2 regions of the Streptosporangium amethystogenes subsp. fukuiense genome follow, and region 1 is predicted to be linked to the other one. Evidence: predicted binding sites of a transcription regulator. Region 1 holds the regulator's gene; the other holds the start of a gene.
The links. The regulator HrcA, encoded in region 1, represses chaperone genes, less so after heat shock. The targets are predictions, from matches to a motif close to TTGGCACTCTCNNNNNGAGAGTGCCAA.
Positions count from the first base shown of each region.

Region 2: groL (chaperonin GroEL) is a predicted target of HrcA. The motif match lies at 5,004-5,030, and genes of this name have one in related genera.

Region 1 is NZ_JBHTEE010000001.1:4,728,032-4,735,118, reverse strand. Features, by position in the region: gene ACFQVD_RS20115 (glycoside hydrolase family 18 protein) at 1-559, opposite strand, end outside; gene hemW (radical SAM family heme chaperone HemW) at 738-1,949, shown strand; gene ACFQVD_RS20105 (DUF4870 domain-containing protein) at 1,963-2,562, opposite strand; gene ACFQVD_RS20100 (DUF3097 domain-containing protein) at 2,587-3,402, opposite strand; gene ACFQVD_RS20095 (hypothetical protein) at 3,461-4,201, opposite strand; gene hrcA (heat-inducible transcriptional repressor HrcA) at 4,385-5,398, shown strand; gene dnaJ (molecular chaperone DnaJ) at 5,413-6,552, shown strand; gene ACFQVD_RS20080 (16S rRNA (uracil(1498)-N(3))-methyltransferase) at 6,619-7,087, shown strand, end outside.
Region 2 is NZ_JBHTEE010000001.1:7,909,263-7,916,349, forward strand. Features, by position in the region: gene ACFQVD_RS35185 (S1 family peptidase) at 1-567, shown strand, start outside; gene ACFQVD_RS35190 (S1 family peptidase) at 735-2,246, shown strand; SAM riboswitch class I at 2,456-2,598, shown strand; gene thrC (threonine synthase) at 2,613-3,905, shown strand; gene ACFQVD_RS35200 (MoaD/ThiS family protein) at 3,928-4,203, shown strand; gene ACFQVD_RS35205 (cold-shock protein) at 4,554-4,754, shown strand; gene groL (chaperonin GroEL) at 5,141-6,766, shown strand.

The sequences.
Region 1 (7,087 bases):
TGCCGTCGAACACGCCCGCTCCGGTGCCGGGGGCGGTGCCGGGCAGGTTGCCCCTGAGCCACAGGTCGATGCAGGAGGAGGCCAGTCTGGCGCGCCCGGAGGGGGTCAGCACCGCGTCGGAGAAGTATTTCGAGCCGGTCCAGCCGCCCAGGGAGATCAACGTCTTGAGGCCGGGGTGCTTGGCCTTGAGCTTCTTCAGCTGGTTCAGGTTGCCGTTCAGCGCCTGGCCCTCGGCGTCGCCGACGCCGTCCACGCTCTGCTCGGCGGCCACCGGGCGCTGCCAGTCGGCCCACGGGTCGGCGGAGTAGCAGTCGCCCTCGGCGTTGACGAAGCCGAAGGCGTAGTTGATGTGGGTCAGCTTGGCGGCGGCGCCGCTGCTCTCCATGTCCTTGACGTGGTAGTCGCGGCCGTAGACGCCCCACTGGATGAAGTAGGCGACCCGCTTGAAGCGGTCACCGTTCCCTGAGGGGGCCTGGGCCTGGGCCGGGGCCGGTAAGGCCACCGCCGCGAGACCCGCGGCGAGGGCTGCCGCGATCATGTTCCGGAGGAGTCTCTGCACGGGCTTCTCCACTGCTCGGAATAGTAACTTATAGGAAACTTTCCTTTAAGTTTTCCCGGATCGTAGACCTGTGCGATCTGTCCGTCAACGGTACGCGGCGGTTTGACCGGTGAGCGGCCGGCCTTCCACAGCCGGGGCGACGTCCCGGGCATCGCGTGGGGAGCGGCAGACTTGGGGCGTGCCATCCACACTTCCCGACGGGGATCCCGTACCCGCCTCGGGCGAACTCCCCGAGAGCGCGCTCGCCGGACTCGGCGAGCGGCCCTTCGGCTTCTACGTCCACGTGCCCTTCTGCGTGACCCGGTGCGGTTACTGCGATTTCAACACCTACACGGCCTCGGAACTCGGTCCCGGCGCCGCGCAGCGGGACTACGCGGACACCGCCGTCGACGAGGTGCGGCGGGCGCGGGCCAACCTCGGCGCCGCGCGCCTCCCGGTCGAGACCGTGTTCTTCGGCGGGGGCACCCCGACCCTGCTACCGGCCGGAGACCTGGTACGGATCCTGGGGGCGATCGAGGAGGAGTTCGGGCTCGCTCCCGGCGCCGAGGTGACCACCGAGGCCAACCCCGAGTCGGTGGACCCCGCCTACCTGGCGGAGCTTCGCGAGGGTGGGTTCAACCGGATGAGCTTCGGGATGCAGAGTGCCCGCGAGCACGTGCTCGCGGTGCTGGACCGTCGCCACACTCCCGGACGCCCGGCGCGGGCCGTACGGGAGGCGAGGCAGGCGGGGTTCGAGCACGTCAACCTTGACCTGATCTACAGCACGCCAGGGGAGAGCGACGACGACTGGCGTGCTTCGCTGGCCGCGGCGATCGAGGCGGGACCCGACCATGTCTCCGCGTACTCGCTGATCGTCGAGGACGGGACGAAGCTGGCCGCCAGGATCAGGCGGGGCGAGCTCCCGATGCCCGACGACGACGTGGCCGCCGACCGTTACCTGATCGCCGACACCATGCTGGCCGAGGCGGGGTTCGAGTGGTACGAGGTGTCCAACTGGGCGACCTCCGAGGCCGGGCGATGCCGGCACAACCTGCTCTACTGGACCGGCGGAGACTGGTGGGGCGTCGGTCCGGGGGCGCACAGCCACGTCGGCGGTACCCGCTGGTGGAACGTCAAGCACCCCGCCGCCTACGCCCGGCGACTGGCCGCGGGCACCTCGCCCGCCCAGGCGCGAGAGGTGCTGGGGTCCGGGGACAGGGCGGTGGAGCGGCTGATGCTGGAGCTGCGGCTCGCCCAGGGGTTCCCGCTCGGGGAGCTCGACCGCCCCCGGGTGGTCGCCCGCGCGCTGGCCGACGGACTGCTGGAGACGGAACCGTTCAAGGCGGGCCGGGCTGTGCTCACCCTGCGCGGCCGCCTGCTGGCCGACGCACTGGTCCGCGACCTCACCTGAGTTCCGGCCCGGGTCAGCTGACGAAGCGGATGCTCATCGGATAGCGGTGGTTCTCCCCCCGGTTGGCCGCCACCGCGGCGATGACCATCATGATGATCGACCCGATCCAGAGGAGGAGCATCAGCACGAAGCCGATGAGCACCAACGCCAGGATCATGCAGACGAAGTAGGCGATCAACACCGTGAGCTGGAAGTTGAGGGCCTCGGCGGCCTGGTCCCGCACGTAGGGTGACTCGTCCTTCTTGGCGAGGTAGAGCACCAGCGGGCCGACGAAGCTGGTCAGCAGACCCAGCAGGTGGGCGAGCATCGCCATGGTGGTGTCGTCGCTGCCGGGCCGCGGGCCGTAGGTCCCCGGCGGCGCCTGGTAGCCGTACCCCACCGGGCCGTACCCGCCGTACCGGGCGTAACCATCCTGGTAGCCGCTCTGGTAGCGGTAACCGCTCGGGTCGTACGGGGGAGTGGGATGGCCCTGGCCCGACTGCCGGTAGCCCTGGCCGGGCGGCGGGGCGCTCTGGCCGGGCATGGTGTGGCCGGGCGTCGTGTGGCCGGGCGGAGGATCGCCGATGCGCTCCGTCCGGTCTTCGCCCGGTGAATCCCCAAGGTTCTCGCTCATGGCCCCTCCTGATGGGTTGACGGCCTAGCCATCCTCGCCGGGAACCGTGACGAAGTCGATCAGCTCTTCGACCGGACCGAGCAGCTCGGGCTCCAGGTCGGCATATGTCGTGACCGATCCGAGGATGCGGCGCCACGCGTCGCCGGGTTCCGTCTTCCAGCCCAGCGCGGCGATGACGCCCTCCTTCCAGGGCACGCCGCGCGGCACCGACGGCCAGGAGGAGATCTTGAGCGTGTGCGGCTTGACCGCCTGCCAGACGTCCACGAACGGGTGCCCGACGATCAGCACGTGCGGAGAGGAGATCCGCGCGGCGATCCGGCTCTCCTTGGAACCGGGGACCAGGTGGTCGACGAGCACACCCAGGCGGCGGCCGGGGCCCGGGCCGAACTCCTCGACGATGGCGGGCAGGTGATCGACCCCCTCCAGGTACTCCACCACCACACCCTCGACCCTCAGGTCGTGGCCCCAGACCTTCTCCACGAGCGCGGCGTCGTGCACACCCTCGACGTATATCCGGCTCTCCCTGGCCACCTGGGCCCGCAGGCCCTCCACCGCGATGGAGCCCGACGCGCTCCGCCTGGGGCCACGTGGCGCGGCGGCCGGGCGCACGAGCGTCACCGTCCTGCCCTCCAGGAGGAACGCGGCGGGCTCCAGCGGGAATACCCGCCGACGGCCGAAGCGGTCCTCCAGGGTGACGGCCTCCTTGTCGCAGGCCACCACGGCACCGCAGAAGCCGCCGTCGGCGTCCTCGACGACCAGGTCGAGCTCGGCGGGAATCCGGGGGATCTCCCCTCTGCGGGGGCGCCGCCAGTCTCCCGCCAGAACGTCACGCTCGTACATCACCGACCGCCCACCGTCTCTCGCAAGGGATCACGTGGGACGCTAGCAAACGCCGCGGTCACCTGCCGTAGGGCCCCGGTGCTCCCCACTGCCCCGCCGAGGCGGCGGCCCGGCGCTTGCGGGCGTTGCTCCGCTTCACCAGTACGACGATCGTCACGACGATGGCCAGCAGGATCCCGATGCCGGGCACCGCGAACAGGGCGATCACCCCGCCGACCAGTGATCCGGCGGCGAGTTCCCGGCCCACGCCGAACGTGGTGCCCTCCGCCGGGTCGGCGGTGCAGTTGACCTGGTAGTCGCCCGCCTGCTCCACGCCGATCTGCAGGCCCATCTCCCAGACGACGCCGTCGGAACCCGACACGGTCTGCTGGACGAGCGGCTTCTGCAGGCTGGGCGTGCCGGTGCCGCCGGTCAGCGTGCACTCGAAATTGGTGGGTCCACTGGTGGAGACATAGATGGCGGGCTTGTCGGCCGGGTCGAGCGTGACCGTCGTGTTTTCGCCGGGGGCGAACGTCTTCGTCGGCGCCGCGCTGGTGACCGCGCCCAGCACGCCACCTGCGAAGCCGCCGATGCCGACGATGATGCTGACCAGGGCGAGCAGCCACACCCCGACGATCCATCCGATACCGGGCTTGATCTTCCCGCTGGGGGGCGGGCTCTGCGGGGCGCCGTAGCCGGGAGGTGCGTAACCGTAGGAGGGACCGTTCTGGTGGGGCTGCTGACCATACGGCTGCTGGGGGGAGCCGTAACCGGGGCCGCGGGAGGCGTCGCCCGGAAAAGAACCAAAATCATTGGACATGTACGAATTGTGGCGGTAACCGGTTGAAACGCGATAGCAGTTGACTTGCCAATGGCTTGGCGTCATCATCCGCACCTCTTGCTTATCGCGCCTTCCGTACGGGGGCCGTACACTTGGCACTCGGGAACACAGAGTGCCAGACCTCGTGTTTCCCATCTGAACGCAGGCAGGGAGGTGACCACGTTGGTCGACGACCGGAAGCTCGCCGTGCTTCGCGCCATCGTCGAGGACTACGTGTCCACCAACGAGCCGGTGGGTTCGAAGGCTCTCGCGGATCGGCACAGTCTGGGAGTGTCCCCGGCGACGATCCGTAACGACATGGCGGTGCTGGAGGAGCAGGGCTACATCGCCCAGCCTCACACCAGCGCCGGTCGGGTGCCCACGGACAAGGGCTACCGGCTCTTCGTTGATCGGCTCTCGCAGGTGAAACCCCTGTCGAGCGCGGAGCGCAAGGCCATCGAGAGCTTTCTCGCGGGTGCGGTGGACATCGACGACGTCGTCATGCGGACGGTGCGGCTGCTTGCCCAGCTCACCCGGCAGGTCGCCGTGGTGCAGTATCCGACACTGACCAACTCGACGGTCCGGCACGTCGAGCTGGTGCCGCTGAGCGAGCGCCGGCTGATGTTCGTGCTCATCACCAACACCGGCCGGGTGGAGCAGCGTGTGGTCGAGCTGCCCGACGTCGTGGACGAGCAGCGGGTGGCCCATCTGCGAGCGATGCTCAACACCTCCCTTGACGGGTGCGGGCTCACCAGCGTTCCCGACAAGGTCGCCGACCTGCCGGAGCGGCTGCCCGCCGAGGATCGGCCGCTCGCGGCCACGATCCTGTCCGTGCTGCTGGAGTCCCTGGTGGACAGGCACGATGAGAAGATCGTTTTTGCCGGGGCCGCCAACCTCGCGGGAGCCGACTTCACGGTCGGGCTCCGCGATGTGCTGGAGGCACTGGAAGAGCAGGTCGTGCTCATGCGACTGCTCGGTGAGACCTCCGACCTGTCGGCGCTGACCGTGCGGATCGGCTCGGAGAACCCCTACACCGGACTCCAGGGCACGTCGATCGTCGCCGCCGGATACGGTTCTGGGGACAAGCAACTGGCCCGGCTAGGTGTGCTGGGCCCGACGCGGATGGACTACCCGGTCACGATGGGCGCGGTGCGCGCGGTGGCACGCTACGTCAGCCAGATCCTGGCTGCATCATAAGAGGTCAACGAAAAGTGGCTAAGAGCGACTACTACGGCACCCTCGGGGTGCGCCGTGACGCCAGTGCGGAAGAGATCAAGAAGGCGTACCGACGTCTGGCGCGCGAACTGCATCCTGACGTCAACCCCGACCCCGAGACTCAGGAGCGCTTCAAGGAGATCACACAGGCCTACGAGGTCCTGTCCGACTCCAGCAAGCGGCAGATGTACGACATGGGGGCCGACCCGTTCGCCTCGGGCGGCGCGGGGGCCGGTGGCTTCGGTGCCGGCTTCCCGTTCAGCGACATCATGGACGCCTTCTTCGGCGCGGCCGGTGGCGGCGGCGGGCGTGGACCCCGCTCGCGTGCCCGTCGCGGACGCAACGCCACCATCCGGGTCGAGCTCGACCTGCGCGAGTCGGGCTTCGGCACGACCCGCGAGCTGGTCGTCGACACCGCGGTGGTCTGCGAGGTCTGCACGGGGTCGGGCGCCGCCGCAGGCACCCACCCCGACACCTGTGACATGTGTCATGGCCGGGGTGAGGTATCCCAGGTCACCCGCTCCTTCCTCGGTCAGGTCATGACCTCACGGCCCTGCCCGCAGTGTGGCGGCTTCGGGTCGATCATCCGCAACCCCTGCCAGGAGTGCTCCGGTGACGGCAGGGTCCGTACCCGGCGGACCATCAAGGTCCGCATCCCCGCCGGGGTGGAGGACGGCACTCACATCCAGCTCGCCGGAGAGGGCGAGATCGGTCCAGGCGGCGGCCCGCCCGGCGACCTGTTCCTGGAGATCGTCGAGCGCCCCCACGAGATCTTCGAGCGGCGCGGCGACGACCTGCACTGCACGGTGCAGATCCCGATGACCGCGGCCGCGCTCGGCACCATCCTGACCATGGAGACGCTCGACGGAGCCGAGGAGCTGGACATCCGTCCCGGTACGCAGTCGGGGCAGACGATCCCGCTCTACGGCCGCGGTGTGCAGCGCCTGAACGAGACCGGCCGTGGCGATCTGCTGATCCACGTGAACGTGGAGACCCCCTCCCGTCTCGACGCGACACAGGAGGAGCTGCTGAGGGAGCTCGCCAAGCTCCGCGGCGAGGAGCGCCCGCCCGGCAAGTTCGCCCCCGGGCAGCAGAGTTTCTTCTCCCGGCTGCGGGACGCCTTCAATGGCCGCTGACCCGGACCGTCCCCGCGCACGTCGCGGCGGCAGGGGCCGTTCCGGGGCGGCCCGCTCCGACGGCTCATGACCGTTCCGGTCTTCCTGGCCGAACCCGCCGACCTGGCCAGGCCGGAGTTCGTCTTCGGCGGCCCCGAAGGGCGCCACGCGGCGGCCGTACGGCGGCTGCGGGCCGGGGAGCGGCTCGACCTGACGGACGGGGCGGGCTCCGTCGCCGAGTGCGTGGTGATCGAGGCGGGCAGGGATTCGCTCCGGGTCCAGGTACTGCGCCGTCACGAGGTGCCCGTGCCGTCTCCGCGTCTGGTCGTGGTCCAGGGGCTGCCCAAGGGCGACCGGGGCGAGCTGGCCGTGGAGATGATGACCGAGGCGGGGGTGGACGTGATCGTTCCCTGGGCCGCGGCCAGGTGTGTCACCCAGTGGAAGGGCGAGCGGGCGGCCAAGGCGCTGGCCCGCTGGCGCTCCACGGCGCGTGAGGCGGGCAAGCAGTCACGTCGCTTCCGCCTGCCCGAGGTGACCGGGCTCGCGTCCACCGCCG
Region 2 (7,087 bases), 3.2 Mb from region 1:
TACCCCCAGGGCACCATCCACGGGCTGACCCGTACCAGTGCCTGCGCCGAGCCGGGCGACTCGGGCGGCTCGTTCATCTCGGTGGACCAGGCCCAGGGGGTCACCTCCGGCGGCTCCGGCGACTGCACCACGGGTGGCGTCACCTACTTCCAGCCGATCAACGAGATCCTCACCGCCTATGGCCTGACCCTGCTGGCCGACAGCACCGCCGGCTCGTCGGGTGACATCTCCCCGGGCACCGTCCCATCGGGCAGGCAGGTCTGCACCGGCTACCCGAAGGTCTACACCGGCACGCTGAACAACGCTCAGTCCGTCTCCCAGCCGAGCCGCTACTACCGATCCGCCGCCGCCGGCATGCACTCCGCCTGCCTGGACGGCGGTGACGGCGTCGACTTCGACCTCTACCTCCAAAGGTGGCAACGGTCGAGCTGGGTCACCGTCGCCGGCTCCGAGGGCGCGGGTTCCGACGAGCGGATCAGCTACGTCGGCCCGCCCGGCTTCTACCGCTACCGGGTGGTCTCGGTGAGCGGCTCCAGCCCCTACACGCTGAAGGCCAAGGCGCCCTGACCCGCCTTCCGCGGCCCTCACCCAGGCCGCGGCCCGAACGGCCGCAAATCGTCTGCCGCGTGGCGTGTGGCGTTCGAGGTCCTGGCGGCGATGGCTGGATTAGGGTGGCGTTGCCCGTGCGGCGCTCTCCCCCTCCTGCTGTGAAAGCCGAGGTCGAGGAGAGTCTCATGTTCCGCAGACATGCCGTCGCCACGGGCTGCGTGCTGGCGGTCACCGCGCTAACCCTGACAGGTGTGCCGGCTGCGGCCGGACCCCGGGTGAAGAGTGTTCCGGTCACCGTGTCCGCCTGGAAACCGCCGTCGGGCATGCTGGAGGCGCTCCAACGCGACCTGGAACTGACCAGGGAACAGGTGCGGGCACGTCTGGCCAACGAGATCCGTATGTCGGGGATCGAGACAGACCTCCGCGAGGCGCTCGGCGACCGTTTCGGCGGCTCGTGGCTGATGGGAACCATCGCGCAGACCCTCGTGGTGGCCACCACCGACCCCGCCGACCTCCCCACGATCGTCGCGGCGGGCGCCAGAGCCGAACTCGTCAAGCGGTCGCTGACGGAACTCGCCGGGCTCATCAGCGACCTTAACGTGGACCTGCCGGGAGAGGGCGAAGGGGGCGATGTGCGCTTCGTCGACGCCAGGAACAACAGGATCGTCATCCTGTCGAAGAGCCCCCTGGCAACCGAGGATCTCGTGGAGGCCGTGGGGGCCGACTCAAGTGTGGTGAAGGTGGTGCCGACCACCGAGCGGCCCCGGCTCTTCACTGACGTGCAGGGCGGTGACGCCTACTACATCGGCAGTTCGAATCGTTGCTCCGTCGGTTTCTCGGTGATGCGCGGGACCCAGGCGGGTTTCGTCAGCGCCGGTCACTGCGGTAAGGCGGGTGATGCCACCACCGGTTTCAACCGGGTGCCCCAGGGGGTCTTCCGGGCGTCGTCCTTTCCGGAGAACGACTATGCCTGGGTCGCGGTGAACTCCGGCTGGACGCCCAGGCCGGTGGTGAGCAACGGCATCGGCGGCGCCGTGCCCGTCGCCGGCTCCAGGCCGGCTCTGGAGGGTGCCTCGGTCTGCCGGTCCGGTTCCACCACCGACTGGCACTGCGGCCTCATCCGGCAGCGCGACGCCAGCGTCACCTACCCCCAGGGCACCATCCACGGGCTGACCCGTACCAGTGCCTGCGCCGAGCCGGGCGACTCGGGCGGCTCGTTCATCTCGGTGGACCAGGCCCAGGGGGTCACCTCCGGCGGCTCCGGCGACTGCACCACGGGTGGCGTCACCTACTTCCAGCCGATCAACGAGATCCTCACCGCCTATGACCTGACCCTGCTGACCGGCGACGCCACCACCCCACCGGGCACCGCCCCGCCCGCTCCGACGGTCTGCACCGGCTACCCGAAGGTCTACACCGGCACGCTGAACAACGCTCAGTCCGTCTCCCAGCCGAGCCGCTACTACCGATCCGCCGCCGCCGGCATGCACTCCGCCTGCCTGGACGGCGGTGACGGCGTCGACTTCGACCTCTACCTCCAAAGGTGGCAACGGTCGAGCTGGGTCACCGTCGCCGGCTCCGAGGGCGCGGGTTCCGACGAGCGGATCAGCTACGTCGGCCCGCCCGGCTTCTACCGCTACCGGGTGGTCTCGGTGAGCGGCTCCAGCCCCTACACGCTGAAGGCCAAGGCGCCCTGACCCGCCTTCCGCGGCCTGGCGCGGGAGGTTCCACGGGACGTCCACCGCGACCGGTGCCTGTCGGCCGCGGTGGTGCCCCTCCTGCGGACAAGGGTGATCTGTCCGGCAGGCAACACGCTATGTCTCACATAATGAGACAAGTGGCCGGGGTGGCGGTACGGCGATGTAGAGTGCCTAAGACCTGCCTGTCAGGTCTCCAACTGAATATTTGCTCATCCAGAGGGGTGGAGGGATCGGCCCTGCGAAGCCCCGGCAACCATCCCGGTTCAAGACTCGTAATCGACACGAGGTCAGCCGGGACAGGTGCCAATTCCGGTCTGTGACCAGGGTGGTCCGCAGACGAAGATGAGGGAAAGGCCTCGCTTCATGGCGCTCGCAACCACTGAGAACACCACCGCCTCGCTTGGTCGTGTCGAAGACACCCGAAACCAGCACTTCGGCCCCGCCGTGGCCCTGTCCTGTCGCGAGTGCGGTGCCCGCTACGACCTCGGCCCGAGCTTCGCCTGTATCGAGTGTTTCGGGCCCCTTGAGATCGCCTACGACTTCGGGCGGGTGACCCGGGAGCAGATCGCCGAGGGGCCGGCCAACATCTGGCGTTACCGCTCGCTGCTGCCCGTCCCCGCCGACGTGGCCGCCAAGCCCAACATGGAGCCCGGCTGGACCAGGCTCGTCAACGCCGGCAACCTCGCCCGTGAGCTGGGCATGCGCTCGCTGCACGTGAAGGACGACTCCGGTAACCCCACGCACTCTTTCAAGGACCGCGTGGTGGCCATCGCCGTCGAGGCGGCCCGTAACTTCGGCTTCCACACCCTCTCCTGCTCCTCCACCGGCAACCTGGCCGGTGCCGCCGCTGCCGCCGCCGCGCGGGCCGGGCTGGACGCCTGCGTGTTCATCCCCGCCGACCTGGAGCAGGCCAAGGTCGTCATGGCCTCCGTGTACGGGGGCAGGCTCATCGGCATCGAGGGCACCTACGACGATGTGAACCGCTTCTGCTCGGAGCTCATCGGCGACGAACTGGGCGAGAAGTGGGGCTTCGTCAACGTCAACCTCCGGCCGTACTACGCCGAGGGCTCCAAGACGCTGGCATACGAGATCGCCGAGCAGCTCGGCTGGCGCGTTCCCGACCAGATCGTCGTGCCGGTCGCGTCGGGCTCCCAGCTCACGAAGATCGACAAGGGTTTCAAGGAGCTGATCGAGCTCGGTCTCGTCGAGGACAGGCCGTACAAGATCTTCGCGGCCCAGGCCGAGGGATGCTCCCCGGTCTCCACCGCCTACAAGGCGGGCCACGACGTGATCCGCCCAGTGAAGCCGGACACGATCGCCAAGTCGCTGGCGATCGGCAATCCCGCCGACGGTCCGTACGTGCTGGACATCGCCCGCCGCACCGGCGGCGCGGTCGAGGACGTCACCGACCCCGAGATCGTCGACGCGATCCGGCTGCTGGCCAGGACCGAGGGCATCTTCGCCGAGACCGCCGGAGGTGTCACCGTCGGCGTGCTCCGCAAGCTGGTCGCGGCCGGGAGGCTCGACCCGGAGGCGGAGACCGTGGTTCTCAACACCGGCGACGGTCTCAAGACCCTCGACGCGGTGGCCGCCGAGGCGCGCCCCACCGCCGTGATTCGTCCCTCCCTTGACGCATTCCGTGCGGCAATCGCCTAGAAATCGTGAAAGGTACTGAATTATGAGCGTTTCTGTGCGGATTCCGACGATTCTCCGGACTTACACCGGTGGTGCTGCCGAGGTGAGCGGAGAGGGCGAGACCCTGCGCGACGTCCTCCAGAAGCTTGACGCGGACTTCCCGGGGATCGGTGCCCGGATTCTTGATGAAACGGGTAAGATCCGCCGTTTTGTCAACGTCTATGTGGGAGATGAGGACGTCCGCTTCGCCGACAATCTCGACACGGCCACGCCCTCCGGCGTCCAGGTCTCCATCATCCCGGCGGTCGCCGGGGGCTGAGACCCACCCCCCGCACCGCGCCGGTCGCACCCTCCCGGGGGGCGCTTGCGACACCCTCTCCATGACACCCGCCCGGCTCCGGCCGCGTGCGGGTGTCATGCTTTGTGGCGTAAACCGGTATTCGCGGTGGGGAAAGATAATGTAATCTTTAACTAACTAATAGTGATAGTCAAACTGTGCTCTCGTACTAAATGCTCTTGTAAAGAGCTAGTTTGGTGCTTGACTCTGTTGCCCAACCGGTTCCCACAGGTATGGTCGAGGACGATCGATGTGGCGAAGTCTGCCCCGGAGATTGAGGACTTCGCGAGAGGAATGGGCGTCGTCCTTAAGTCCAGTAAGAGGAGTCGCAAGTGGCGCAGGGCACCGTCAAATGGTTCAACGCGGACAAGGGCTACGGCTTCATCGCGGTAGACGGTGGTAAGGATGTGTTCGTCCATTACTCCGCGATCATGATGGATGGCTACCGTGCACTCGAGCAGGGCCAGCGAGTCGAGTTCGAGATCACCCAGGGGCAGAAGGGTCCCCAGGCGGAGTCCGTCCGGGCGGTCTGACATGGCCGTCCCGTGAACCCGCGGGGAGGGGCCGGTGGATCCCGCGGCAGCGCAGTCCGCCGGATCCACACCACCTAGGCCCGGCTCGCCTCCCCAATCGGCGAGCCGGGCCTTCGCTTTGCGCGGAACACACGCCCGCGTGACGCGGCGCATACGCTGACGTGGCCCGGAGCGGAAGCCCGCTCCGGGCGCGACGCAGGTCAAGGGGTCGTGGCTTGCACTCGGCAAGGTAGAGTGCTAAACACGTTGTTGGCACTCACGCATAGAGAGTGCCAACCCTGGATCGAGGCGATGGGGCCCGCCGAACGGAGTCGTGGGCCCGCATGCCGTCGCGGGCGTCGGCTCGGTCCGGTGCAAGCCACCCTGTCTCTGGGAGGTCTAGCCGTATGGCAGCCAAGATGATCGCGTTTAACGAGGACGCCAGGCGCGGTCTCGAGCGTGGCATGAACCAGCTCGCGGACGCCGTCAAGGTGACCCTCGGCCCCAAGGGCCGCAATGTCGTTCTGGAGAAGAAGTGGGGCGCCCCCACCATCACCAACGATGGTGTCTCCATTGCGAAGGAGATCGAGCTCGAGGACCCGTGGGAGAAGATCGGGGCCGAGCTCGTCAAGGAAGTCGCCAAGAAGACCGACGACGTCGCGGGTGACGGCACCACCACCGCCACCGTGCTCGCTCAGGCTCTCGTACGCGAGGGTCTCCGCAACGTCGCCGCCGGCGCCAACCCGATGTCCCTGAAGAAGGGCATCGAGGCCGCCGTCGAGCGCGTGTCGGAGGAGCTGTCCAAGCTGGCCAAGGACGTGGAGACGAAGGCGCAGATCGCCTCCACCGCATCCATCTCCGCGGGCGACCCGCAGATCGGCGAGATGATCGCCGAGGCGATGGACAAGGTCGGCAAGGAAGGCGTCATCACCGTCGAGGAGAGCAACACCTTCGGCCTTGAGCTCGAGCTCACCGAGGGCATGCGCTTCGACAAGGGCCTCACCTCGATGTACTTCGTGACCGACCCGGAGCGTATGGAGGCCGTCCTCGACGACCCGTACATCCTGGTCGTCAACTCCAAGGTGTCCGCCAACAAGGACCTGCTCCCGGTTCTCGACAAGGTCGTGCAGGCCGGCAAGCCGCTGCTGATCATCGCCGAGGACGTCGAGGGCGAGGCCCTGGCCACCCTGGTCGTCAACAAGATCCGCGGTCTGTTCCGCTCGGTCGCCGTCAAGGCGCCCGGTTTCGGTGACCGTCGCAAGGCCATGCTGGGTGACATCGGCATCCTGACCGGTGCCCAGGTCATCAGCGAGGACCTCGGCCTCAAGCTGGAGTCCACCACCCTGGACCAGCTCGGCCGTGCCCGTCAGGTCATCGTCACCAAGGACGAGACCACCATCGTCGACGGTGCCGGTGACGCCGAGCAGATCGCCGGCCGGGTCAACCAGATCCGCGCCGAGATCGACAACACCGACTCCGACTACGACCGCGAGAAGCTCCAGGAGCGTCTCGCCAAGCTGGCCGGCGGCGTGGCCGTCATCAAGGCCGGCGCGGCGACCGAGGTCGAGCTCAAGGAGCGCAAGCACCGCATCGAGGACGCCGTTCGCAACGCGAAGGCGGCCGTCGAGGAGGGCATCGTCCCCGGCGGTGGCGTGGCCCTGCTGCAGGCCGGCGCCAAGGCGTTCGACAAGCTGGAGCTCTCCGGCGACGAGGCCACCGGTGCCGCGATCGTCAAGAAGGCCCTTGAGGAGCCGCTGAAGCAGATCGCCGTCAACGCCGGCCTCGAGGGCGGCGTCGTGGTGGAGAAGGTGCGCAACCTTCCCCCGGGTGAGGGCCTCAACGCCGCCACCGGCGAGTACGTCAACCTGTTCGAGACGGGCATCATCGACCCGGCCAAGGTGACGCGTTCCGCTCTGCAGAACGCGGCGTCCATCGCGGCGCTGTTCCTCACCACCGAGGCCGTCATCGCCGAGAAGCCCGAGAAGGCCGCGGCCGCTCCCGCCATGCCCGGCGGCGGCGACATGGACTTCTAAGTCCAACGCTTTCGCATAAAAGAGGCGACCCCGAGATGTCGGGGCCGCCTCTTTTGCGTGTTTCCCGAGGTCTCGTCCGTCGTATGTCATTGCAGGAGTCGTCCTGACGGCCGCCACAGGAGAGACCGTGAGCTGTGGTATTCGATCAGGAGGCCGCCCGTGCGGAACCGCGGGCGAGGGGAGGGAAGTCGAAAACCGGGCTGGCCCGGAGACACAGAGAAGTGGAGGCTGTGATCACATCCATGCCGTTTGGCTGACTTCGGCACCATCAAGCAATGAATGGACAGGGCGGGCGTACCAAGGGCTCAAGCCAGCGTGTCG